3 regions of the Paenibacillus sp. J22P15 genome follow, and region 2 is predicted to be linked to each of the others. Evidence: riboswitches for the same ligand, from Rfam matches in the RefSeq annotation. Region 2 holds a riboswitch; each other region holds the start of a gene.
The links. Region 2 has a riboswitch for cobalamin ahead of AC0YN6_RS11325 (DUF4430 domain-containing protein). Riboswitches for the same ligand answer to the same signal wherever they lie in the genome.

Region 1 (7,976 bases), on a different contig from region 2:
GATTGAAGGCGTCGCGAATATGGTCGAGCAGCAGTTGCTTAGCAAGGATTTATTAAAAGATAAGGTGAAGCAAATTTCGCTTGTGGAGATCGGTATTTCATGGATCGACCGGCGTCCAAGCGGTATGCTTGCGGAGCAGGGCTGGAAGCTGGTATCGGGACTGCTTGTTAAGCTGGACATTAAAGGGCTTTCTATTCTTTTAGATGAGAGAGCTCGAAAAAGCTTAGGAAAGGTCAGTTTGTCTCCTTACGCTGGCAAGGCGCTCAAGTGGGTTATGAGCAAAGGTAATTTCCAAAGCTGGATCAGTCAAATCGTTGAGTTTGCAGCGGTTCGTGCAGCAGATGAACAAACGAAGGTCGTTATTCGAGAGCTGCTTGGAAAGGAAAAAGAAAAGTTCGTTAACCAAGGAAGCATTTTCTCTAAGTGGCTCAAGAAAATGGCAGTAGAAGTCGCAGAATCAACGAATGCGCTAAATCTCGACGATGCTGCAAATGTGTTATTTGACGATTTGCAGCTGCTTATTAATGATTTGCGTAATCCTCAGCATGAGCTTCGCGTTTTACTTGAGGAAATGGTATTGCAGCTGGCGGATAATTTGCAAAATCGCGAGGACGTATCGGCTGCTGTTAATGAGTGGAGAGATGAAGTCATCGAGAAAATCTCATTGCTGCCCTCCATTGAAGCGTTATTAGGTAATTTGAGACAGCTGCTAGTTAGTGAACCGGGATTGCAGCTTGCAGTACAGCAGAAACATTCCGTTAATAAATCGGATATTAAAGAACTGATCAATCAGTTTATTTTATCTTATTGGGAATGGTTCAAGGCAAATGATGAAACAAAGGGCTGGCTGGAGCAATATGTGCAAAAGTTTGTTCATAAGATGATCGATACGGAACATGCGATTATTGGGATCATCGTTCGCAAGACACTCGACAGCTTCACCGAGCAGAAGCTTGTACATTTTATCGAAAGCAAAGTCGAGACTGATTTACAGCGTATTCGTTTGAATGGAGCATATATCGGTGCGGCACTAGGTGCGGCATTTTATATTTTGCTATATGGCGTGTATGAACCGCTTTTGAATTTGTTGTAATGAGAAGCAGCTGTCCTCGAAATCACTCTATGTCGCTTTGTATGCGGCAGCAGGGTGATTTTTTTTCTATGCTTGATATGAAATAAATGAGGGTTAGGCTAGGTATTTTGTATGATTATTAATGTAAAAATTTAAAAAAATAATTATATAAATATGTATTTATTAAGGAGTTTTGATCTAATAGATTTAAAACGCATAACAATTTAGTTAAAATGGTTTAATATAGCTTAATTAACAATGGGGGCTGGAAAGATGAAGATGGGATTACGCTCGTTAACGAATAAATTTATGCTAGTGATGGCTGTTGCATTAGCTGTAATCGTAAGTGTGATATTAGTTTATGAATGGAACGCTGCACGTATAGTAATAGAAGAGCGGCTCCGCGATAAAGGTCGCGATCTTGCTTTATCTTTAGCCCGCACCCTTGAGAATGTAACCGAGCAGGACTTGAGCACGGGCATCGTGTTTCAGGATGGAACGAAATGGGATAGTGGAAAACTTAAACAAATTTTTTTTAACGATAAATTGACTGTAAATCCGTTAAGCACGGAGGTGGCTGAGAAAAGGCGGCAGGACTCAACCTACGCGGAGAAAACTGCGGTTTTGTACAATGGGGAATCTATTCCGCTCTATCAATACGAGCTGAAATATGATAGTGCATATGATCGCTATACGGATGAACGCTGGCAAGGCATTATGGATAGTTTTATGACTGATGATAATGTTATTTATGCAATGGCGACGGCCTACTCAGACAATCCATCATTCACTGGCTATATTGCAACGCATAACAGTGTTTATAGCGCTGTAGGAGAACAATCTGCGGATGCTTGGGGAGATGTAGGCTTATTAAGCCAAAATTATCGAGCCAATCGGATTTTTAATGATGAAACGGGCTACAATGCTGCCAAGAACACAAATGAGGACGATATATTTTTGCAGAAATATAACCGGCTTATTGACGGGAAAACGGTGGAAGCGTGGGATATTTCCTATCCTTTAATGATTGATGGCAAGCATTGGGGAGCCGTACGTGTCGCATTATCGAAAGAAAAGGAAGATGCGCTGATTGCAGCTGAAAGAACGAAAGTAATGATGCAATTTGGCGGATTAATGGCAGTAGTATTAGTCGTTTTATTTTTCCTGTCACAATTCATGGTGGGAAGAAAGCTTCGTAAAATCGTCCACGCTTCTGTCAATCTCAATTCCAGCGAAGCGGATCTCACTTACCGAATCGAAAACAAAGGTAATGATGAAATTACTCGTTTGGGAGAAGAAATCAATCATTTTATCGCCCATATGCAAAGCTTGATGCGGACCATTCGTAACAATGCAGCTTCGGTCTCAGATTTTGCGGGCAGGCTTGGGGTTGGTTCAAAGCAGAGCAGAGAGCTTGCTTCTCAGCTTGCTTCATCCGTAAATGAGATGGCAGCAGGCGCTGGAAACCAAGCGGATGGAGCAGTTGAGGCGGCTAGGTCAATGGAGGATATGGCGACGAGTGTTGGAAGAATTGCCTATTCTTCAAGCGTAATGTCAGAAGCATCCGGCGACATGCTGATTGCAGCGGAGCAAGGTTATTCGAAGGTTGATCATGCTGTGGGTCAAATGGAACGACTAGGCGCGGCAACTGCTTCGATATCACGAGTGATCGGCCAGCTAAATGAGCGCTCTTCAGAAATTCAAGAAATGGCAGGCACAATAGCTGCTATTGCTAATCAAACAAATTTGCTCGCTCTCAATGCTGCGATCGAGGCAGCTCACGCAGGAGAATATGGTCGAGGGTTTGCGGTTGTATCGAGTGAGATTAGAAAGCTGGCGGAGCAGGCTTCGGCTCATGCTGGTCAAATTGCAGAAACGATTGATGATGTGCTTGCGTTAACAAATAACGCCGTCAGCGCAGTAAATACGGGTGAGCAAGAAATGGAGCAAGGCTTGCACATTGTTCATAAGCTGAAGGAGTCTTTTGATACCATATGGAAGGAGTCCAGCAAGGTTGCATCACAAATCGAGGACGTGTCGGCTTCAACAGAGGAGATGGCGGCAGGCAGCGAAGAAGTAAGTGCCTCAGTCGAGACGATGGCACAAGTAGCCAAGGATACTTCAAACCATGCTGCTCAATCGGCAGTAGATACCGAACGCCAGAATCAGCTTGCTGCGGAGACGCTGCAGCTTGCATCGTCCGTAAATGAGCTTTCGGAGGAGCTTCAGCGGTCTATTAAGAGATTTAAAATCGATTAGAATACAGCTGTGAAATTCACAACTGAAAGAAAAACGTACAGAACCTTTGTCTAATCCATTCAAATTTGTTACAATGCACAAATCAAGCATTTACAATTTCATAGAATAGCTAATATGGTGCTGCCGTGAATGGTTTATTCACAAGCAGCTTAATAGGGAAGTTCGGTCAAAGTCCGACGCGGTCCCGCCACTGTATCGCTGAGCTGACTATCATGTTATCCACTGTCCAATTGTGACGGGAAGGAGATAGTCTAGCAATGAAGCGAAGCCAGGAGACCTGCCATAGGAGCGCTCTATATTTCTCACGAGGATGGGAGGGGGATGTTTATTCGTGCTTCAGCAGTAGGTGGATTCCTATGCTTTCTTGCACACGTGTCAGCCCAAACATCTTTCCACAAACGGAAAGATGTTTTTTTGTTGCTAGAAATGAGAAAAAGGGAGAGAAAACATTGCTTACATTGAAGAGATTTATGAAAAAGAGCTTGCCTGCTATTTTAAGTTTTGTATTGTTGTTTACTTTATTTTTACCTCAAGTAGGTAAAGCGGCAGATCATTCTGCGAATGCTTCATTAACAGGAATGATCGATAAGACGGTTCAATATTATAAAAATAGAAATTGGACCTTGGGTTCTTGGTGGGAAATTGTTGGCCTATGGGGTGCGGGAGAAAATTTGCAGGATGGCAGTTGGAAGCTGCCTAGTTGGAAGACCGTGGATCCTGGGCTGAAGCCTGATGATTACGACACAACTCATATCCGCTATATATTTGGATTGCTCGCTATGGGTGAAGACCCTGCGCATGCGTGGGAAACGGATCGAAATCTTTATGCGGAGCTGGCAGCGCAGCAAAATACAGATACCGGAGAAATTGGTGGAATATACAAACATGTGTGGGCGATGCTTGCACTCGACACGGGCGAAAAGCTTGGAAGTGATGTTGGCGGCTGGGATGCAACTGCCAAGAATAAGGCATTGAATTATATATTAGGCAAGGAGTCTAATGGGAAAATCGGGTATGACGCAGATTCTACGGGAATGGCTCTGCTCGCTCTTGGAAACTACCAGAGCGATAGCGCTGTTCAACAAGCAATTGTTAGAGTCAAAGCTTACTTGAAAGGAATCGCATTAAACAAAGAACAAGTTGTTTTTGGAGACAACTCCAACACTATGTCTGCTGTTGTATCGGGTTTGACAGCTATAAATGAGGATGTATTATCCAATGAATGGACCTTTAATGATAAGACGGTTCTGAATTCCTACCAAATGTTCGAAATTGGAGACGGTTCTTTTAAATGGAATATTAATTATGGCAATATTGGTATAGGTATGGCCACGGAGCAAGCACTAATTGCTCTACTTGATATTAAATATCAGAAATCAGTATGGTATCGTATTGGTGAAATTAAACTGCCTACTTCTGTTAATGTAAAGGTTAAGGTCGATGGCATTTCACAGAGCATTTATGAACAGAAAACCGTTGAACTAAAACAAAATAACGAGCCTGTGACTGCTCTCGATGCACTTAAAAAGGCGCTTACTACAGCAGCTCCACCGATCTCCTATAATATCGTAGAAAGCAGTTATGGTCCTTATGTCCAAGGTATTGCTGGACAGGAAGCGGGTTATTTTGGCGGCTGGGATGGCTGGATGTTCGAGGTTAATGGAACTGCGCCAAATGTAGGTGCAGGTGATTACGAGCTTAAGGAAAATGATGTTGTCCGCTTCTATTACAGCAGATATCCGGCTCTTTCTACGCAATTAACAATTGAGAACGGTGCTGCTAATCCAACGATTGATGTAAATCTTGTTGGCGATGAGTTCACTAATGCAGCGAACAAAATCGAAAACTGGACAATTGATACAGGGAATACGGAGCTGAAAGTAGCTTCATTAGTTCAAGATAAGAATACAGTAACGATTTCTTTCGAAGGAACAGCAACAGGCGGAGCAATTACGATTCAAGCGTTAGGCGCTGCGTTAGTAGGCAACAAAGAAAGTGATCCAATTTCTGTTGTAATTCCACGCGAAGTGAGTGATACAGCGGATCAAACAATTGATATTAATAAGAATGAAACGGTTGTTTCACTCGGAGCAGCAAGTGATGCACCGATCACGAATAATATCATTGTTACATTCCCATCAACTGCATTGCCAAAGGTAACGGCTATACGCGGCACAACTACACTGGACATTCCAGCGAATACAACTGTTACATCGACATGGGATAACAAGCTTCAGCTTCCAAAAAACTTAAGCACAGATGATAGCGGCCTAACTTCTAAGCTGAATACCGCTTTGTCTGCAGATAATAAGAAAGTGGATGCAATCGCAGTTCGAATTCAAGCAGGCGGCAACGAAAAAATACAATTCAATCAACATGTTATCCTTACCCTAAAAGGACAAGGCGATAAGGAAGCCGGCTTCGTTGATCAAGCGGGCAAATTTACTGCGATTAAGAAGTATCCAGATTCGTCGGTACGTACTGACGAGGTTTATGCCTATAACGATAACGGAAATCTTGTTATTAAAACGAAACATTTCACTGAGTTTCTAGCTTACACAACTGCAGCATTGACAGGTGGCGGCGATGGCGGCGGAACTATTCCAGATGCAGATACGATTAAATTATCCGTTGAAAAACGGTCGATAAATGCCGGGGATATTGTTGCTCCATATGCTGTAACACTTAAAGCAGGTGACACGGCCTTCACCGCCATCAAACGTGCTCTTGATGAAAAAGGTATTTCAATCGACTATACAGGCTCAGAATCAAGCATCTACGTGAAAGCGATTGGCGGACTTGCTGAGCGTGATCATGGCGACGTTAGCGGCTGGATGTATTCCGTTAATGGTGTTTTCCCTAACTACAGCGCAGGTTCATATGTATTGAAAAAAGGTGATGTGCTTCGCTGGCAATATACGAAGGATGGTGGTGCTGACCTTGGGGTTCCTATACCAGGTGGACCAGGATCAGGCGGAGGGCTTCCGGGAACAGGGCCAGAAGTGAAGCCAGATCCTTCAACACCTAAATATACCGATGCTGATAAAATTTCTAGCTGGGCGCTTGAAGCTGTAACGAAAGCAACTGCATTAGGCTTCATGCAGGGCACGAGCACAGACAATCCAAAATTCGAGCCTAAGCGTCAGTTAACTCGTGCGGAATTTGCTGCATTGATCGTGAAGTATGCAGGAGAAAAGCCGTTGCTTACGGATGCAGGATTTAAAGATGTGAACGAGCAGGATTGGTATTACGGTTATGTTGGAGCAGCAAAGGAAAAAGGATTGATGTCTGGTGTAACCGCGACCTCCTTTGCTCCAAATCAACCGATAACGAGACAAGAAATGGCTGCCGTTCTCGTTAGACTGAAAGGTCTTGCTGATGCTAACGCACCTCAAGCTGCGATTAAAGATCGTAATGACGTGTCAGCGTGGGCAGTTCCATATGTGAATGTAGCTTATCAAAAAGGCCTAATGACAGGCGATAACGGATTATTTAATCCGCAAGCGCTCGTTACGAGAGAAATGGCTGCAGTTGTCATCATTCGTTTGAATGAATTGAAATTATAATATAGGATGAAGCTGTCTCATCAGCTATGTGAATTCTGATAGCGATGAGGCAGCTTTTTTTCTCGAAAGGAGCGTGTTTTGAAGAGATGGAGGGTATATTCTTATCTGAAAAACGGCTAAAACGTATAGCTGGACTTTGTCTGCTTTTGGTCATGTTATGTTCACTTTATTTGTCTGCCGAGCAAGTATCAGCAGCTGAAAGTATTGATGTCAGTAAGGAGATTAACGCAGCCGCAGAGCAAATAATGAACAACGATTTGTTGAGCGATTGGGAGGCACTTGCTCTTATTCGCTCAGGCAAACCAGCATCTGCAACCTACCTGAAGCAGTTGGCAGAGTATTTGAAAGAAAACAATGGTGAATTTCGTAAGGTCACTGATCTGGAGCGGATTGCCATTACGTTAAGAGCTGCTGGTGAAGATCCAATTATATTTGCAGGTTTTAATCTCATCGAAAGCATCTATAACCATTCGAAAATGACGAATCAAGGTACGAATGGTCCGATATTCGCCCTAATCGCTTTGAATAGCGGAAGCTATGAGGTGCCTGCGAGTGCGGTATGGACGCGTGAGAAGTTAATAAACTGGCTGCTCAGCCAGCAAAACGTCAGCGGCGCATTTCCGCTTTCGGTGAAATCCGAGGATAATTTGGATATAACAGCGATGGCAGTAAGCGCGCTTGCACCTTATAAGGAGCAAGCAAACGTGATGAGCGCAATCGACAAAGCTGTCAAATGGCTGTCTTCCGAGCAGCAGGTAAACGGAGGCTTCTCTGCTTTTGGCGAAGAAAACAGCGAGAGTGTGGCTCAGGTCATTATTGCTGTGACAGCTGTAGGCATTAATCCTCACGACACAGTCTTTATGAAGAAGAATGGAAGTCTCGTGACTAGCTTGCTCCGTTTTCAGCAAGCAGATGGAGGTTTTGCTCACGCACTTGGCCAGTCCTCCAATAACATGGCGACAGAGCAAGCGTTGATGGCGTTAGTCGCTTACGACCGTTATATTAAGCAGAAGCCATCCTTGTTCAACATTTCGGCAGATACAAGCTTATCTAATGGAAAGCAGCAATTTGTCGATAAC
Region 2 (7,976 bases):
GTCAATGCTGAACGTGCAAAATCCGGATTGCAGGCTCTGAGCATGGATGCGCCTTTATCCAAAATGGCTTTGGTCAAAGCACAGGACATGATTAACAACAACTACTTTGATCACAATTCACCAACCTATGGTTCTCCCTTCGATATGATGAAAAAATACAACATCACCTACAATTACGCTGGTGAAAACATTGCTAAAGGCCAGCCTACTCCTGAGCGAGTAATGAAGGACTGGATGAACAGCCCCGGACACCGCGCTAATATTATGAAAAGCAATTTCACTAAAATTGGAATTGGTTATTATCAGGGCGCATGGGTTCAAGAATTTACTGGATAACGATTTCGATTTACTAATTTGAAGTTTTACAGTCCAAATGTAATCAGAAAAGAGCAGTCCAACAAAGAATTTTCCCGTTGGCTGCTCTTTTTATAATGACCGCATGATTCTTTTAACTAAGCAGACACGAGAATCTCACTCAAAGCGGTAATAAACATGTCATTTTCTTCTGGCATGCCTATCGAGATTCGCAAATGAAATGGCAGACCCCACGTTTTACCATGTCGTACTATGATTCCTTTGGCCATCAATTGCATGTAGATTGATTCCGATTCTGGACCAAACTCCGCGAGTACGAAGTTGGTCATACTCTCTGTGTAATTGATTCCTAACTGCCGAAATGAAGCATATAGACGCTCACGCTCTTTAGCGACAAGCGATTGTGAACTTGTTACATGATCCAAATCACCGATTGCCGCTGCGGCTGCTGCCTGAGCCAGTGCATTTACGTTAAAAGGCTCCTTCACTTGATAAATGCTTTTAATAATTTCTTCTGGCGCTGCGCCGAATCCAACCCGTATGCCTGCAAGCCCATATATTTTCGAGAATGTTCTTAACACTAACAGCGGATAACCTGCTCTTACTAATTCCATACCATCCGAATAAGAATCTTCCGATACGTAGTGACTGTACGCGGTATCGAGCATAACGAGAACGCGCTTAGGAATCGAATCAAGAATGTTCTTTAAGTCTTTTCGGGATAAATACGTGCCGGTTGGATTATTCGGTGAGCATAAATACAAAATTTTGGTACGTTCAGTCACTGCTGCAACAATAGCCTCCGGATCATATTGGAATGCCGTCTTCAGCGGCACAACGACGACTTTAGCACCCATCAGCTGCGCTCCAAATTCATATTCACTGAAGGTTGGACCAGGTACAATAATCTCATCATTCTCATCCAAAAAAGCTTCGGCGACTAACGTAATGAGCTCATCTCCACCGTTAGTAACGATCACTTGCTCGGCACGAAGATCAAAATGTCCTGCTATCGTTTTTTTCAGAATTTGAGATTGGGCATCTGGATATCGATGGAGGTCAGTCAATGTCTCCTGAATAGCCGCCAGCGCCTTCGGTGATGGTCCCAATGGGTTTTCATTCGACGCCAGCTTGATTACTCGCTGCAAACCAAATTCGCTTTGCACTTCCCAGATTGGTTTACCCGGCGAGTAGGGCTTCATTACTTCCAAAGCCTTCCGTGCTTGAACTTCAATTTTCTCATTCATAAATGAAATCACCCTTGTTTGTATAATCAAAAACCTTTAATACGATAATACATTAACCCTTTGTCGCAGTAAAGAGTTAATGTGTGATAATTTAGTGAATTGAAACAGAAAAGGAGGCACCTGCCGCAGGTGCCTCCTTCGTTTAATTCTGTATATATGATTTCCCGTATGCTTACTTAAAACCTATTTTGATTCCAGCAAGCCGTATTTTCTCTTGAAGCGCTGCATAATAGCGATCCAGCTCGTACCAAACACAGCGAGGAAAAACACATTGGACAGCGCATGCGCGAGATCAAAATAAAAGCTTTGAATATATGCGATAAAGATAAAATTCCAGCTCAAGGCATCAGGCATACCGATGATATACCAAATATTCATGATCCAGCCGAACAAAAATCCCCATACAAAACCAAATAGGAGCAAGCCCGTCTTCGTTTTTATGAGCCAAGTATGACGCAACCATCCTGCACTAGCCCCGATCATGCCCCAGCAAAACATTTGCCATGGTGTCCATGGACCCTGCCCAAGAAATATATTTGACACTAAAGCAGCTATTGCGCCAATAATAAAGCCAGATTCCGCGCCAAACACAATTGCAGCTATAATGATGACGAAGGACGTCGGCTGTACGCTTGGCAAGGGTGCAAACGGCACACGGCTGACTGCTGCGATTGCTGCAAGCACCGCAAGAATAACGATCTCACGAGCTTCGATCGTTCGTCTCTCGAAACGGGCGAAGAATGGGATCATCGTGACAAAGAGAAGGATGATGCTTAGCAAGAGATAATGCTCATCCGTAATTGCAGAGGACAACGCCATAGCTATAATGAACAGCCCAATGCTGGCTAGAAACCAGAGCTTTATTTTGCCCATTGTGCAATCACATCCTCTGTCGTCAACGCTTCTGGCAGCCACTCCCGCACCGTACGGTTAATAGCCGTTGTATAAAAATAATTGGTTCCAAAAAATTGCGCCGGCGCCCCTTCTGCGGATACTGCCCCATCAAACAGCATGGCGCAGCGTGTTGCATGTTCTGCAGCAAATTCGATATCATGAGTGACCATAACGATTGTTTTGCCTAATTGACGCAGCTGTTGCAGCAGCTCCGCAGTTCGTTGCTTAGCAATAGGATCAAGGCCTTTTGTCGGCTCATCCAAGCAAAGTACATCCGGCTCTCCAAGCAGTACGATTGCAAGCGCTGCCCTCTGTTGCTCCCCTCCGCTCAAATCATAAGGATGTTTTGGCAAAATTGAAGCAATCTGTAATGCATCCACTAACTTGTTTATTTTACGATCTCTATCCTCAAGCTTCGTGTAATCTGCCATTCGCTGCAATTCTTCCTCAACCGTATCATAGCTAAAGTATAGCAGCGGGTTTTGGGCCAAATAACCGACTTTAATATTTTTATCCTTCTTCAGTTTGCCGCGCTGCGGCGTTAACAAGCCAGCCATCATCTGCAGCATCGTCGTTTTCCCTGCGCCATTACCGCCGAGCACAGCCAGAAATTCATGTTTGTACACATGAAGAGACAGCTTCTTCAACACCTCTGAGCCGGCTTTCTCATACTTAAACGTGAGCTCATCACAGGCTAGCAGAAACTCCTTTTTACCCTGCGAATGACTGTTATTACTGCTCGCTAGAACGGTGTCTTTCCTATCAATACCTGCTTTGCCCGCGAGCCACTGTTTTCCTTCTCTAACGGTAATCGGAATTTGACTCGCTTCAGGCATTTCTCCAGCTAGCTGAGCAGATAAAAACAGCTTGGTTACAGAAGGCAGGTAAGGCATATCGTTCTGTGCTGCATCTGAGCCTACCAATCGGCACAACTCTCTCGGTGATGCGTCATATTTCACCTTGCCCCCATCCATCATAACGATTCGATCTGCTAGCGGAATAACATCCTCCAGCCGATGCTCACTTATAATAACCGTCATAGACATTTCTTGATTAAGACGATAAATGAATTGCAAGAATTCACGCGCCGCGACAGGATCAAGCTGTGAGGTAGGTTCATCGAGCAGGAGCAGTTTAGGCTGCAGCAGCAATACAGACGCAAGATTAATAAGCTGCTTCTGACCTCCCGATATTTCATGTACTGATTTATTTAGCAGCTCATCCAGCCCGAAGAAATGGCTCATTTCGGCAAGTCGTTTACGCATAACCGATTGATCATAACCGACATTTTCCATTGAAAAAGCGAGCTCATGCCATACCTGATCCATCACAATTTGATTTTCTGGATTTTGGAATACCATCCCAATCTGCTCTGCCGCAGCAATGGGGGATAGCTCTTCCAGCCTGATCCCATTAAAGAAAACAGAACCGGAACGTTTGCCCGTTGGCTGTGACTCTTGCTTTAAATGTCGAAGCAGCGTCGTTTTCCCGCTGCCGGATGACCCGCATAACACAACGAAATCGCCTTGATTCACGTTTAACGTAATGTTGTCGAGCGCTGCAGCCGTTGAATCCGGATAATGGAATGACAATTCATCCACATGTATTATTTCCATGATCTTCTCTCCATTTCTTCAAGTGCGACTGGCGTCAGCAGAAAAGCACAATAACTTGCATATGCAATACCTTCACCTCTATGAAACTGCATCGTTTCTAGACGCGGATAAATAGTAAGTACTCCAAACCCTTGAAACCAGCCCCAAATGCACACAATTGCCATTGCCGCCAAGAACGCTAGGACATACCAGTCTCTTCGGTCCATATGATAAATAACGTAGGAGCTTCGCTTAGCAGCGCCATATCCTCTTGCCTTCATCGAATCCGCTGTCTGCAACGCTTCCTCCAATGACCATGTCAGCAACACCCGAACGAGCAGCATACCGTCCTTACTCCGCTTCCTTAAACTGCCCTCAAGTATCGTGACACCTTTTGTCCGTTGAATAGTCGTAATTTGGCTCAACCTCCGCAAGAAGAGCGGCACGAAGCGAATCGACATTGAGGTCAACAGCGATATTCTCGGTGCGATCCTTGAAAATAAATACATCCATTTTTCCGTCGTAACTATTTTTTGAAACGATACAAATGCAAACAAAATACATAATAAAGAAAGCATCATCGTAACGCCGTACAAAATCGCTTCCAGCGTGATCGGTTGGTCCATGAAATAAAATAAAATATGTCGTCCTCGATGAGAAAATAAAGGGTTAAGAATAGCAACAGAGCCGCCCATTAGAGCATAATAGGGAAGCAGCTTCAGCAGCCGCTTCCCTTCGCCATGAATGACAATAATAACGACAATTACCGCAAGTGAAGTCACTAAGAAAGCAGGATGAAATAATAGCATGCTGAATAAAATAACACCTGCATAATAGCTGAAGCTTGTAACCGGATGTACGGAACTAAAGGCGCTATTCATCGAATTTAGCTCCTATATCCTCGCCTAGATCTATCGTATAAATCCATTCAATGACGTCGCCTTCCTTAAGCTCGTAAGCCCCCGCACTTTTGTTCGGAAACTCGCCGTTCACTTTATACATCCATCCGCTCTTAGCGCCAAAATCGAATTCATATATATTATCGATTCCTTCAATATAAGCGCCAGCCTTTGCCCCTTTATACTCCATCTGTATTTTGTTTTTTCGTGTAATTTTCTTCAATACCTCAAGGACGGTATCATCCTTCTTGATCTCAACTGCTGTTGGTGCGAGAACGGTGCCTGTCTCCTTGTCTGCGACAATAGAAATCGTGACCGTCTGTGCAGGCTGCGGCGTTTCAGCAGGCGCTGAAGGCTTCGGTGAAGCAGACTCTTCCACCTTGCTCGGCTTAACCGTCGGCTTCGAAATCGGATCATCCAACTTCGGCACATTCGTAGGCTTTGGCTTCGGTGAAGATGCTGCTTGTTTATCAGCTGGTGGCTGTGTTGCCTTGTCTTTATCCTTATCTTGATTTTCACCACCGCTAATCGGCTCCGACCCGACAGGCGCTGCCGATGGAGTCACAACCGAGGACTGCTCCGCACTTTCATCAGTCGTTTCATTTCCCTCTAGCACTTGATGGCCAGATTGCTTATTATTGGCTTGATTATTAACGTTTTGACCCGGACTAGAACAGCCTGATATTATACCGATAACCATTAGTAAAGTTAATAAGCTAAGCAGCCATCTTTTTGCGTTCATTTCCATCGTCCCTTTTCTACTCCTTTTCGTCCTAATCACAAAACTTAATAAATAAAAAAAGACCCCCTTAATGTAAGGGGATCTGCAAGTCGAATGAAAGAATAGCTGCGGCACATAAATAAAATATATGATGCGTTCTGCAAAACGATTACGCCTCCACATTCTTACCCCCCGAAGAATGAGAAACAAAATAAAAAAGGCAGGTTTCCTGGCTCGTGCGTCAACGCGCTTCCCCAGCCTTCCCATCCTACGAGCGGACAGTGGCATTTGGAGAGAAGCACTCTTCACATACAGTGGCGGGACCGCGCCGGAATAGTACCGGACTTCCCTATTAAGCAAACGAAAGCATGGTTTGTTTGCACCTTTTTTACACTTGTATTCGATTATTTAATCAATCATATCGAGATAACAGGGGTTTGTCTATACGGGATTTGAATGATTCGATCGCTAATGGCAGCGGCGAGACGACTCGTATTTGGAATAATGTCAGTTTCCACTTAATCGGAATACGGGAAAACCATACGCGCAGCTTGCTCATTTCTTCATCACATACCCAATGCCTCGAAGCGTCTGAATACAGCTCGTTTCTTCTGGGGCATCAATCTTGTTGCGTAAATATCTCACATAAACATCAACTACGTTGGTATCAACTGCTGCATCGTACCCCCACACTTTATCAAGCAGCATTTCCCGAGAAAGTACTCGGTTAGGGTTTTCCATAAAAGCGAGCAGCAGGCCATATTCCCGCTTCGTCAGCTCGATAATGTGCTCGCCTTTGCTTACGACTCTAGCATCTAAATCAACACTTAACTCGCCAAATGCCAAAACCGATCGCTGCTCCAAGGTAATTTTCTCCTGACGCCTAAATACAACGCGAAGCCGAGCGAGCAGCTCTTCAATCGCAAATGGCTTTGGAATATAGTCATCTGCACCGCTATCTAGGCCCGTTACTCGATCAGTCACACTATCTCTTGCAGTTAGCATAATAATCGGCGTAGCTTTCGTTTCACGGATGCGACGACAAACCTCAAGACCGTCCATGCCCGGCAGCATAAGATCCAACAAAATGACATCCCATTCTTCTCGCAGTGCAAGCTCCAGACCGCTATTTCCATCAAAAGCGACAGCTGTCGCAAACGATTCGTGACGCAGTTCAAGCTCGATAAATCGCGCTAAATTTTTCTCATCTTCAATTAGTAACACCTTTTTCATGGATTGATCCGCCTTTGATATCGCTATGCTTGTCTATAGCATGATTTCAACCATTGTAATTGATAATATTTCTCATCGTCAATCGTTAATTTTAAAAAAGACAGCCTCATCAATCAAGAGGCTGTCTCATTTATTTATTTCAATTAGTGCTGCTTGCTCACATGAACCCGTTTAATGAAGAAAGCAACGATCAAGCCAATAATCGCAACGACCATCGCGAAAATAAATGCATTCTGAATGCCGGCTGTCAATGCAAGCGGTGCATTGGCAGGATCAGATGGATCGGCTGCATCCTTCATAAAGCTGGTCATGCCTGAGGTCATTATGCTTACAGCAACCGCTGTGCCGATAGCGCCGGCAACCTGCTGCAACGTATTCATAATCGCAGTACCATCCGGGTACAGCTCGCGAGGCAGCTGGTTAAGACCATTTGTCTGCGAGGGCATCCATACCATAGAAATACCAATCATCAAGCAAGAGTGAAGTACAATAATCAATGTAATAGTCGATGCTGTCGTTATACCTGAGAAGAACCAGAGTGTAGCAGCAACGATGACAAGTCCTGGAATTACAAGCCATTTAGGACCAAATTTATCAAACAGGCTTCCCATGATCGGAGACATGATTCCGTTAATAAGTCCACCCGGCAGCATAATGAGACCTGCTGTCAGCGCGCTAAGTCCAAGACCGCTAATCAAATACATTGGAAGAACGAGCATGGATGATAAAATGACCATCATACAAATAAATACCATCAGTGTTCCTACAACAAACATAGGATGCTTAAATGCCCGTAAATTCATCATAGGCTGTTTCATCGTCAATTGACGAATTGCAAAAATAACGAGTGATACAATACCGACAACCATTGTAGCAATTACTTTTGTACTGCCCCATCCACCTTCACCTTCACCTGCGCTGCTGAAGGCAAACACAATGCCGCCAAAGCCGAGTGTAGAGAAGAGAAGTGATAAGATATCAATTTTCGGCTTCGTTATCGTTGATACATTTTGCATAAACATAATACCGAACAAAAGTGCAATAATAAGAAACGGAAGTGACAACCAGAAAA
Region 3 (7,976 bases), on a different contig from region 2:
ACAAATCGCTGCGAGCTCTGAAGCTTTGTTGTTCGGAACGTCGAAAGCGAGCATAAGTCCTTTACCTCTAATGTCCGAAATAGGGATATCACGGGACAACTCGCATAAACTATTCAATAAATACTCCCCTTGCTTCTTTGCATTGCCAGCTAAGTTCTGCTCAAGCAGCTCTTGCAGAACGGCATAACCAGCAGCCATAGCAAGCGGGGCCCCGGTGTAGGTTCCGCCTTGATCCCCAGGCTCAAACAAATCGTATTTGCTTCTCGTCAGCATAGCTGACAATGGGAAACCGCCGCCGATTCCTTTGCCCAAAGTCATAACATCAGGTTGAATTCCGTAATGTTCAAAAGCGAAGAGCTTGCCCGTTCTGCCCATCCCAGTCTGAATTTCATCAAAGATGAGAAGCATTCCGTACATATCGCATATTTTGCGAAGCCCAAATAAATACGACTCATCGACGGAATGAACACCGCCTTCGCCCTGCACAAGCTCAAGCATGATGGCACAGGTTTGGTTGGTTACCGCTGCGAAACAAGCATCTAGGTCATTGATCGGCACATGCTTGAAGCCTTCCACCTTGGGTGAGAACAGCTCTTTCCATTTCTCCTTTCCTGTGGCAGACATCGTCGCGAGCGAGCGGCCATGAAAGCTGTTCGTTAGCGTAATAATTTCGTAAGCGCCATTCATATGGACTGTACCGTGCTTTCTTGCCAGCTTTATCGCGCTCTCATTAGCTTCTGCCCCGCTGCTTGCAAAAAAAACTTTATCCATCCCGCTGACACTGGTCAGCAGCTCGGCGAATTCGATCATAGGTCGATTGTAGTAGCCCGGGCTGGCATGGACTAACTGTGATGCTTGACGCGCCAACGCTTGCTGCAAGGCAGCAGGAGAATGTCCTAAGCTTGCAACCGCCCAGCCGCCGACAAAATCTAAATATTTTTTTCCTTCTGTGTCCCACAGGTGCATCCCTTCGCCGCGTTCCATTACGATATTTGGACGTGCTGCTGTGTATAAAACCGATTTCTCTGCTTTTCCCAACAGTTCGGCTGTCATAGCGTTTTCTGTTTGAATCATGAACATGTACCTCCCCGGTTATTCATTGCATTGTATAAATATACAACAAAGAGAATAAAAATACAATAAACAAACTGAGGACTTTCCGCGTAATGATAACGGGTTCAATATTCTAAAAATAATACGTAGATGAGGCGGGAGAGATGATGATGTGGAATGGAGATTCTTATTTAGAAAACCTTTATGAGGATGCGGTTAGTCGGCATCAAAGTCGCTCTATGCGCGAGCTTCGCAACGAGCGCAGACCGAAGTTAAAAGCTGCGCTGCGGGAGCTGATCGGACATTTCGAGCCTAATTCTGAATATGCTGCTAAGCTGCTGGAACGTGTCCAATGTGATGGATACGTTCGAGAGAGAGTAGAACTGTCGGCAACACCGGGACTCACCTTTGCAGCATATGTACTTATTCCTGACGATAGGAAGGGGCCGCTGCCTAGTGTGCTCGCGCTTCATGGTCATGGTTACGGCAGCCGGGAAATCGTAGGCTTGCAGCAAGACGGCTCACAAGATGAAGCCGAGCCAGGTATTCATCAGCATTTTGCCGTGCAGCTGGTTAAGCGAGGGATGGTCGTAATCGCGCCTGACATGATCGGCTTCGGCGAGCGAAGGCTTCATTCGGATCTTGCTCTTGACCCGTCTGCTCCAAGCTCCTGTTACAGTTTGGCGACACAGCTTATGATGCTAGGAAAGACACTCACGGGCCTTCGAGTAACCGAAGCGTTGAAAGCTTTTCACTATTTGGCATCACGACCTGAAGTCGATTCGAGCCGAATTGGACTAATGGGTTTCTCAGGCGGCGCATTGATCGGTTTTGTTGCTGCTGTACTTGAGGCTCGAATCAAAGCGATAGTTTTGACGGGTTTTACAAATACAATTAAGGACAGCCTCTTTGCTGTGCAGCATTGTATTGATAACTTCATACCTAACTTACTCGTTCATGCGGAGTTGCCGGAGCTGATTGGGTTAATTGCTCCGCGTCCGCTATTTCTCGAATCGGGTGAGCGCGATCCTATTTTTCCTGTGGCTGGATTTCGTAAAGCTTCAACTGAGATTCAATCGATCTACGAAGCTGAAGCCGCTTGGGATAAGGTGGAAATCGATATATTCCCGGGATCACATGAAATAAGCGGCCGACTTGCATATGATTGGTTGAAACGGACATTATCCTCTTAAAAAATCATCCGACATCTAATCGTTATTATCTCTCTTACGTCATATATTGCTTACGAAATTTGGTTGGAGGCAATCCTATTTGCTGCGTAAAGTAATTAGAGAAGTAAGGGACGTTTTCGAATCCAACGTATTGGGCAATTTCTGCGATTGGCCACTCTGTTTTGAGCAGCAGCAGCTTGGCTTGCTCAAGCCGATACTTGGACAAATAATCGATAGGCGTCATACTGGGGCACGCAGTTGTACCGCTCGAATGCAGATACGATTCTTAAACAGGAGAATGTTACTTTCATTCCTTATTATGCATGGGTCAATCGCGGCAAAGGCGAGATGGCAGTATGGGTGAAGGAAAGGGTATAAACTCGTGATCTTTCACACGATAATTAAGCTTATAAAATCATGAGGCCGTCTCAAAAGTATCGATAGGAGATGATGCTCCTCTCCGCTACGTTGCAGAAAGTACACTAGAAACCTGACATGATACTCGGAGAGCATGGCTACGTTGCAGAAATGCAATAGAATTAGCCTGAAATCCGACTACCAAGCTGAAAATGGTGATTTCTACTGCATAAACTGCAACGTAGCTGCGGGAGCTGCTTCTGAATGAGAATTCTATTGCACAAAGTGCAATGTAGGCGGAGATAGCGGAGTACTGGCAGTTTATCAATATGCGAGTGTCTGAAGATTTTTATTGTGATGAAGTATTGAGCGGTCGAACTTCTGTACAGAAGGTAATCGAGACGGAGAATGTACTTGCCTATCACCATGCTAGGTCAAAAAGGTCGCCGCTCAAGTACAATCCGAATATGGTGCATGCAGGACTGAACATTGGTTATCGCTAAATCGACACAATGCTTGGGGCGTATTCCCCTTCAACAATGATAAGCTAGTTTCAACTACTATTCAGGAGTACACTCATGCTCAAAAAAATAGGCTTAGCCGCTATATATGGCATTATTGCTTTTCTCATTTATCATTACGGTGATGAAATACTGACTTGGTTCCAGCAAGCTGACAATATCCCGCTGGTCGCCTTAATGGCGACACTGGTAGCGCTATTTCCAGTCATCCCATATCCCGTTATCGGAGGACTCATCGGTGCTGCACTTGGTCCTGTGTTAGGCGCGGCAGTTACATGGACAGGCTCAGCGACAGCTTCGATCGTTATGTTTCTGTTTATCAGATATGGCTATCAGGAATGGGGGATGAAGATTCTCTACCGTTATCAAAGCATCGGCAAGTTGACAGCGATGTTTGAACGGAATGCGTTCCTAACGATTATGTTCGCTCGCCTTATACCGTTCATTCCTTCCATAGCGGTCAATATGTATTCGGCATTAAGCCGAGTGTCCTTTACCGTTTATGCTTTAGCCTCATCAATCGGCAAAATCCCGGCGATGCTATTGTTCGCCATAATAGGTGATTCTCTCATGACCGACCCGAGAAATTTATTAGTCACGATTGGGGTATACGGACTGTTTTTGATGTTGTCCATTTATGTGTATCGCCGCTGGAAGCTCCAATAGATGACACTGAAATCATGAACGACCTCTTCGCAGATGATGCGTATTGAGGTCTTTTTTTTATACTGATCATCTCTCAAACGATAAATGTATGAAAAGATAATGTTTAAAATGTACTGTTTATGTTCGTAAATGTGTGATATTATAAAAACGAACATTAACAAACATAAGCGTAAGCCCGCGAGGCATGTTTTACGCTAAAAAAACTTAGGAGGCTTTTAACCAATGGAAGTACGCCATACTACAAACCCTACCGATGTAAAGCAATATGATACGGAACGTCTACGCAGTGAGTTTTTGATTGAGAGTCTGTTTGAGCAGGATCAAATCAAAATGACATATACGCATTATGACCGCATGATCGTTGGCGGAGCAGTGCCTGTAAACGAAGCTATTCTGCTTGAGGATGCAGCAACACTGAAAACAGAATATTTCTTGGAGCGCCGTGAAGTCGGTTTCTTGAACATTGGCGGACCTGCGTCCATTTCCGTGGATGGCGAGGTATATGAGCTAAGCAAGCTTGAAGTGCTTTATGTTGGTAAAGGTAAACGTGAAGTTTTGTTGTCAAGCGTTGATAAAGCGAACCCTGCTAAGCTGTATTTCTGTTCCGCACTTGCGCATAAAGAAATCGCTACACGCAAAATGACGGTGGAGGAAGCGAATCCGTCCCATCTTGGCTCACAAGAAACTTCAAATGAGCGCGTACTTTACAAATATATTCATGCAGATGGCATTCAAAGCTGCCAGTTGATGCTTGGTGTAACTAGCTTGAAAACAGGAAGCGTTTGGAATACGATGCCTTCGCACGTGCATGATCGCCGCATGGAAGCATACTTGTACTTCGATATGAATGACGATGCTCGTGTATTCCATATGATGGGCGAGCCGTCACAGACGAGACATCTTGTTGTTGCTAACGAGCAAGCAATCATCTCGCCGCCATGGTCGATCCACTCCGGTGTTGGAACTAGCAATTATACATTCTGCTGGTCGATGGCTGGCGAGAACTATACATTTACAGACATGGACGCAGTACCTGCAAGCGAGCTAAAATAGAAATATTCGCTACAGGAGGTGCACTATGCTGGCTGCCGAACGGCATCGTAAGATTATAGATAAATTGGAGCAGCTTGGAGCTGTTAAGGTATCAGAGCTAAGCGAGCTGTTCCAGGTAACAGAGAAAACGGTTCGCGAGGACCTTGAGAAGCTTGAAGAGAAGGGATTGCTCAAACGGACCCATGGCGGGGCTGTGCTTGAGCAGGAAGGCGAGGATAGTCTCTACCCGCTGCAATTCCCGAATAGCAAGCATCAAAGGGAGAAGTCGGCAATTGCTGCTTTAGCGCTCTCCTGTATCGAGCCTAATGATATTATTGCGCTTGATGCGGGAAGCACAACGCTGGAGATGGCAAAGCGTCTGCCTAATATGCCTGTTACAGTGCTCACAAATGATTTGCTTATCATCCGTGAACTAACCGCTAAGGATCAAGTCAGGCTCGTTATTCCCGGAGGCTATCGACATAATAATTTATTGATTGGCGCGGAATCGCAGGATTGGATTAAACGTTTGAATGTCCATAAGCTGTTTCTTTCCACAACCGGCATTCATCTGGAATATGGACTTACTATATTTACAGAGGAATTGGCGAAGTTGAAAAAGCTTTATATGGATAATGCCAAGATCGTGTACTGTTTAGCTGATCATAACAAATTCGATAAGGGAGCACTAATTACGTTCGCCGAGTTGAATGAAGTTGATTATATCATTACAGACGATGGCATTGATTCAGACATAGCGGCAAAGTATGAGTCACTAAATATTAAGATGATGAAAGCGGCGCTTACTGATAGCGGAAAGCGTCCAAGAGGGAGGACTTGAACCAATGGGTTTGTTTGATTTGACAGGAAAAACGGCTGTCGTTACAGGCGCAGGACGCGGACTTGGAGAAGCGATTGCGCTTGGACTAGCTGAGGCGGGTGCCGATGTGGCGCTTGTTACGAACCAAACACCTGCTGACAAAACAGCAGCAGCGGTAAGAGCGCTCGGACGTAAAGCCATTACGATTCAGGCGGATATTTCTGACCGAACGAAGCTTGCAGGTATCATTGAGCGCACAGTAGATGAACTGGGACGCATCGATATATTGGTTAACAACGCTGGTATTATTCGTCGTACACCAGCAGCTGAGCACAGCTATGAGGACTGGCAGGCTGTACTTGACGTTAACTTAAATTCGGTATTTCTTCTGTCCCAGCTTGCTGGAAAACATATGATCGAGCAGGGCTCCGGCAAAATTATTAATATTGCATCCATGCTTACTTTCCAAGGTGGAATTAACGTTCCTGGCTATACATCCAGCAAACATGCGGTTGCAGGGCTTACTAAAGCGTTAGCTAGCGAGTGGGCTGGCAAAGGTTTGCAAGTGAACGCGATTGCTCCAGGCTATATGAGTACAGATAATACAGAAGCGCTTCGCGAGGATCCAGTACGCAGTGCTCAAATATTGCAGCGCATCCCGGCAGGACGCTGGGGAACGTCGGAGGATCTCATTGGTCCGGCAGTATTCTTGGCATCTTCAGCCTCCGATTATATGAATGGCCACATTATGGCTGTAGACGGCGGCTGGTTGGTTAGGTAAGCTCAGCACCAACATCGAAAGAGCTTTTCCTTCGTAGTATAAGTTGCGATGGGAGAGCTCTTTTTTTATATGAGGTAGATTTTATTTGTCCGTAATTGTATAATACAGTTTCTACATCCGTTTAGTCTGAATTGTGTCGAGACTAGTAGATTAGTAGTATTATTACATGCTAAAAGCGGTTGTGGAGTTATATAAGATTTTCTGTTCGTTTGCATAAGAAACATTTTTATGCACAGTATTGTATATTTATTAGTTAGAGTGTATAGTTATTCGTATTGCTAGAAAAAAGCGATCAATAACTGAAATAAGTGGAAATAGGTGCTCTTGCCCCAAAGCTTGAGCTTAAAAGGGAAGTCCGGTGTAACACCGGCGCGGTCCCGCCACTGTAACAGAGGAGTCTAAGCGTGAATGCCACTGATCTTAACCGATTGGGAAGGTAAGCTTACGATGATGATACTGGAGCCAGGAGACCTGCCTATTTGAACGACACTGCTTTTACCTACGGGAGATAGGGAGGTGTTAAAGACAGGACCGCTGTTTAATTAAACGACGGGCGTCTTTACCTTTGCTACTTTAAGGTAATGACGCCCTTTTTGCGCATTCATTTCATTTTTATTACATTTATTAGGAGGAATTATAGACATGAGTAAACTACAAAACAGTGTATTGGGATATCCGCGTATCGGGGAAAATCGGGAATGGAAAAAAGCACTCGAAGCTTTTTGGAAAGGTGATTTGGAAGAAGCAGTATTTCTAAAAACGCTCGAAGGTATTCGGCTGAATAATCTGAAGCTGCAAAAGGATAAAGGGATATCGATTATTCCTGTTAATGATTTTACGTTATATGATCAAATGCTGGATACTTCGGCGATGTTTGGCCTCGTTCCAGACCGCTTTGACTATAAAGGCGGACCTGTTCCAGTAAAGACCTACTATGCAATGGCTAGAGGCACACAGGAAGCACAGGCTTGTGAAATGACAAAATGGTTCAATACAAACTATCACTATATCGTTCCTGAGCTTGCTGGCGCTGCTCCGGTCTTAACAGAGAACCGTCCGCTGCTTGCATACCGTGAAGCAAAAGAAAAACTAGGTATTGAAGGGAAACCGGTTATTATTGGGCCATACACATTCCTCAAGCTCTCGAAGGGCTATGACGCTAAGCATCTTCCGCAGCTGGTTGAGCAGTTTGTACCGTTGTATGCACAGATTCTTAAGGAGCTTGAGCAAGAAGGCGTACAGTGGGTGCAAATCGACGAGCCAATCCTTGTTACTTCCGTAACGGAGGATGAGATTAAATTGATACAATCGATTTATGCCAAGCTGAATGAAGCTGCGCCAACACTTAACATTTTGCTTCAAACGTATTTCGAAGCGGTAGAGCATTATGAAGCTGTAGTCGCGCTTCCAGTACAGGCGATCGGGTTGGATTTCGTACACGGGTTAGAAAACAACCTGAAATCACTTGAGCAATTCGGTTTCCCGCAGGATAAGCTTGCCGGTATCGGACTTGTAGACGGCCGCAACATTTGGCGCTCGGACTACAAACAAAAGCTTGCGCTGTTGCAAAAAAT

Region 1: linked by a shared signal. The riboswitch ahead of AC0YN6_RS10920 (S-layer homology domain-containing protein) and the one ahead of AC0YN6_RS11325 (DUF4430 domain-containing protein) in region 2 are both predicted to bind cobalamin.
Region 3: linked by a shared signal. The riboswitch ahead of metE (5-methyltetrahydropteroyltriglutamate--homocysteine S-methyltransferase) and the one ahead of AC0YN6_RS11325 (DUF4430 domain-containing protein) in region 2 are both predicted to bind cobalamin.

The regions. Positions count from the first base shown of each region.
Region 1 covers NZ_JBWDNT010000003.1:558,954-566,929, forward strand. Annotated here, with positions in the region: gene AC0YN6_RS10910 (DUF445 domain-containing protein) at 1-1,093, shown strand, start outside; gene AC0YN6_RS10915 (methyl-accepting chemotaxis protein) at 1,346-3,331, shown strand; cobalamin riboswitch at 3,430-3,630, shown strand; gene AC0YN6_RS10920 (S-layer homology domain-containing protein) at 3,781-6,897, shown strand; gene AC0YN6_RS10925 (S-layer homology domain-containing protein) at 6,984-7,976, shown strand, end outside.
Region 2 covers NZ_JBWDNT010000004.1:67,508-75,483, reverse strand. Annotated here, with positions in the region: gene AC0YN6_RS11350 (CAP domain-containing protein) at 1-336, shown strand, start outside; gene hisC (histidinol-phosphate transaminase) at 453-1,562, opposite strand; gene AC0YN6_RS11340 (ECF transporter S component) at 1,746-2,435, opposite strand; gene AC0YN6_RS11335 (ABC transporter ATP-binding protein) at 2,423-4,072, opposite strand; gene AC0YN6_RS11330 (energy-coupling factor transporter transmembrane component T) at 4,063-4,932, opposite strand; gene AC0YN6_RS11325 (DUF4430 domain-containing protein) at 4,925-5,698, opposite strand; cobalamin riboswitch at 5,874-6,073, opposite strand; gene AC0YN6_RS11320 (response regulator transcription factor) at 6,227-6,904, opposite strand; gene AC0YN6_RS11315 (DHA2 family efflux MFS transporter permease subunit) at 7,048-7,976, opposite strand, start outside.
Region 3 covers NZ_JBWDNT010000003.1:220,506-228,481, forward strand. Annotated here, with positions in the region: gene AC0YN6_RS09365 (aspartate aminotransferase family protein) at 1-1,074, opposite strand, end outside; gene AC0YN6_RS09370 (dienelactone hydrolase family protein) at 1,218-2,246, shown strand; gene AC0YN6_RS09375 (helix-turn-helix domain-containing protein) at 2,281-2,469, opposite strand; gene AC0YN6_RS09380 (hypothetical protein) at 2,484-2,603, shown strand; partial or broken gene AC0YN6_RS09385 (HIT family hydrolase) at 2,912-3,016, shown strand; gene AC0YN6_RS09390 (TVP38/TMEM64 family protein) at 3,161-3,769, shown strand; gene kduI (5-dehydro-4-deoxy-D-glucuronate isomerase) at 3,992-4,822, shown strand; gene AC0YN6_RS09400 (DeoR/GlpR family DNA-binding transcription regulator) at 4,848-5,642, shown strand; gene kduD (2-dehydro-3-deoxy-D-gluconate 5-dehydrogenase KduD) at 5,647-6,402, shown strand; cobalamin riboswitch at 6,702-6,895, shown strand; gene metE (5-methyltetrahydropteroyltriglutamate--homocysteine S-methyltransferase) at 7,045-7,976, shown strand, end outside.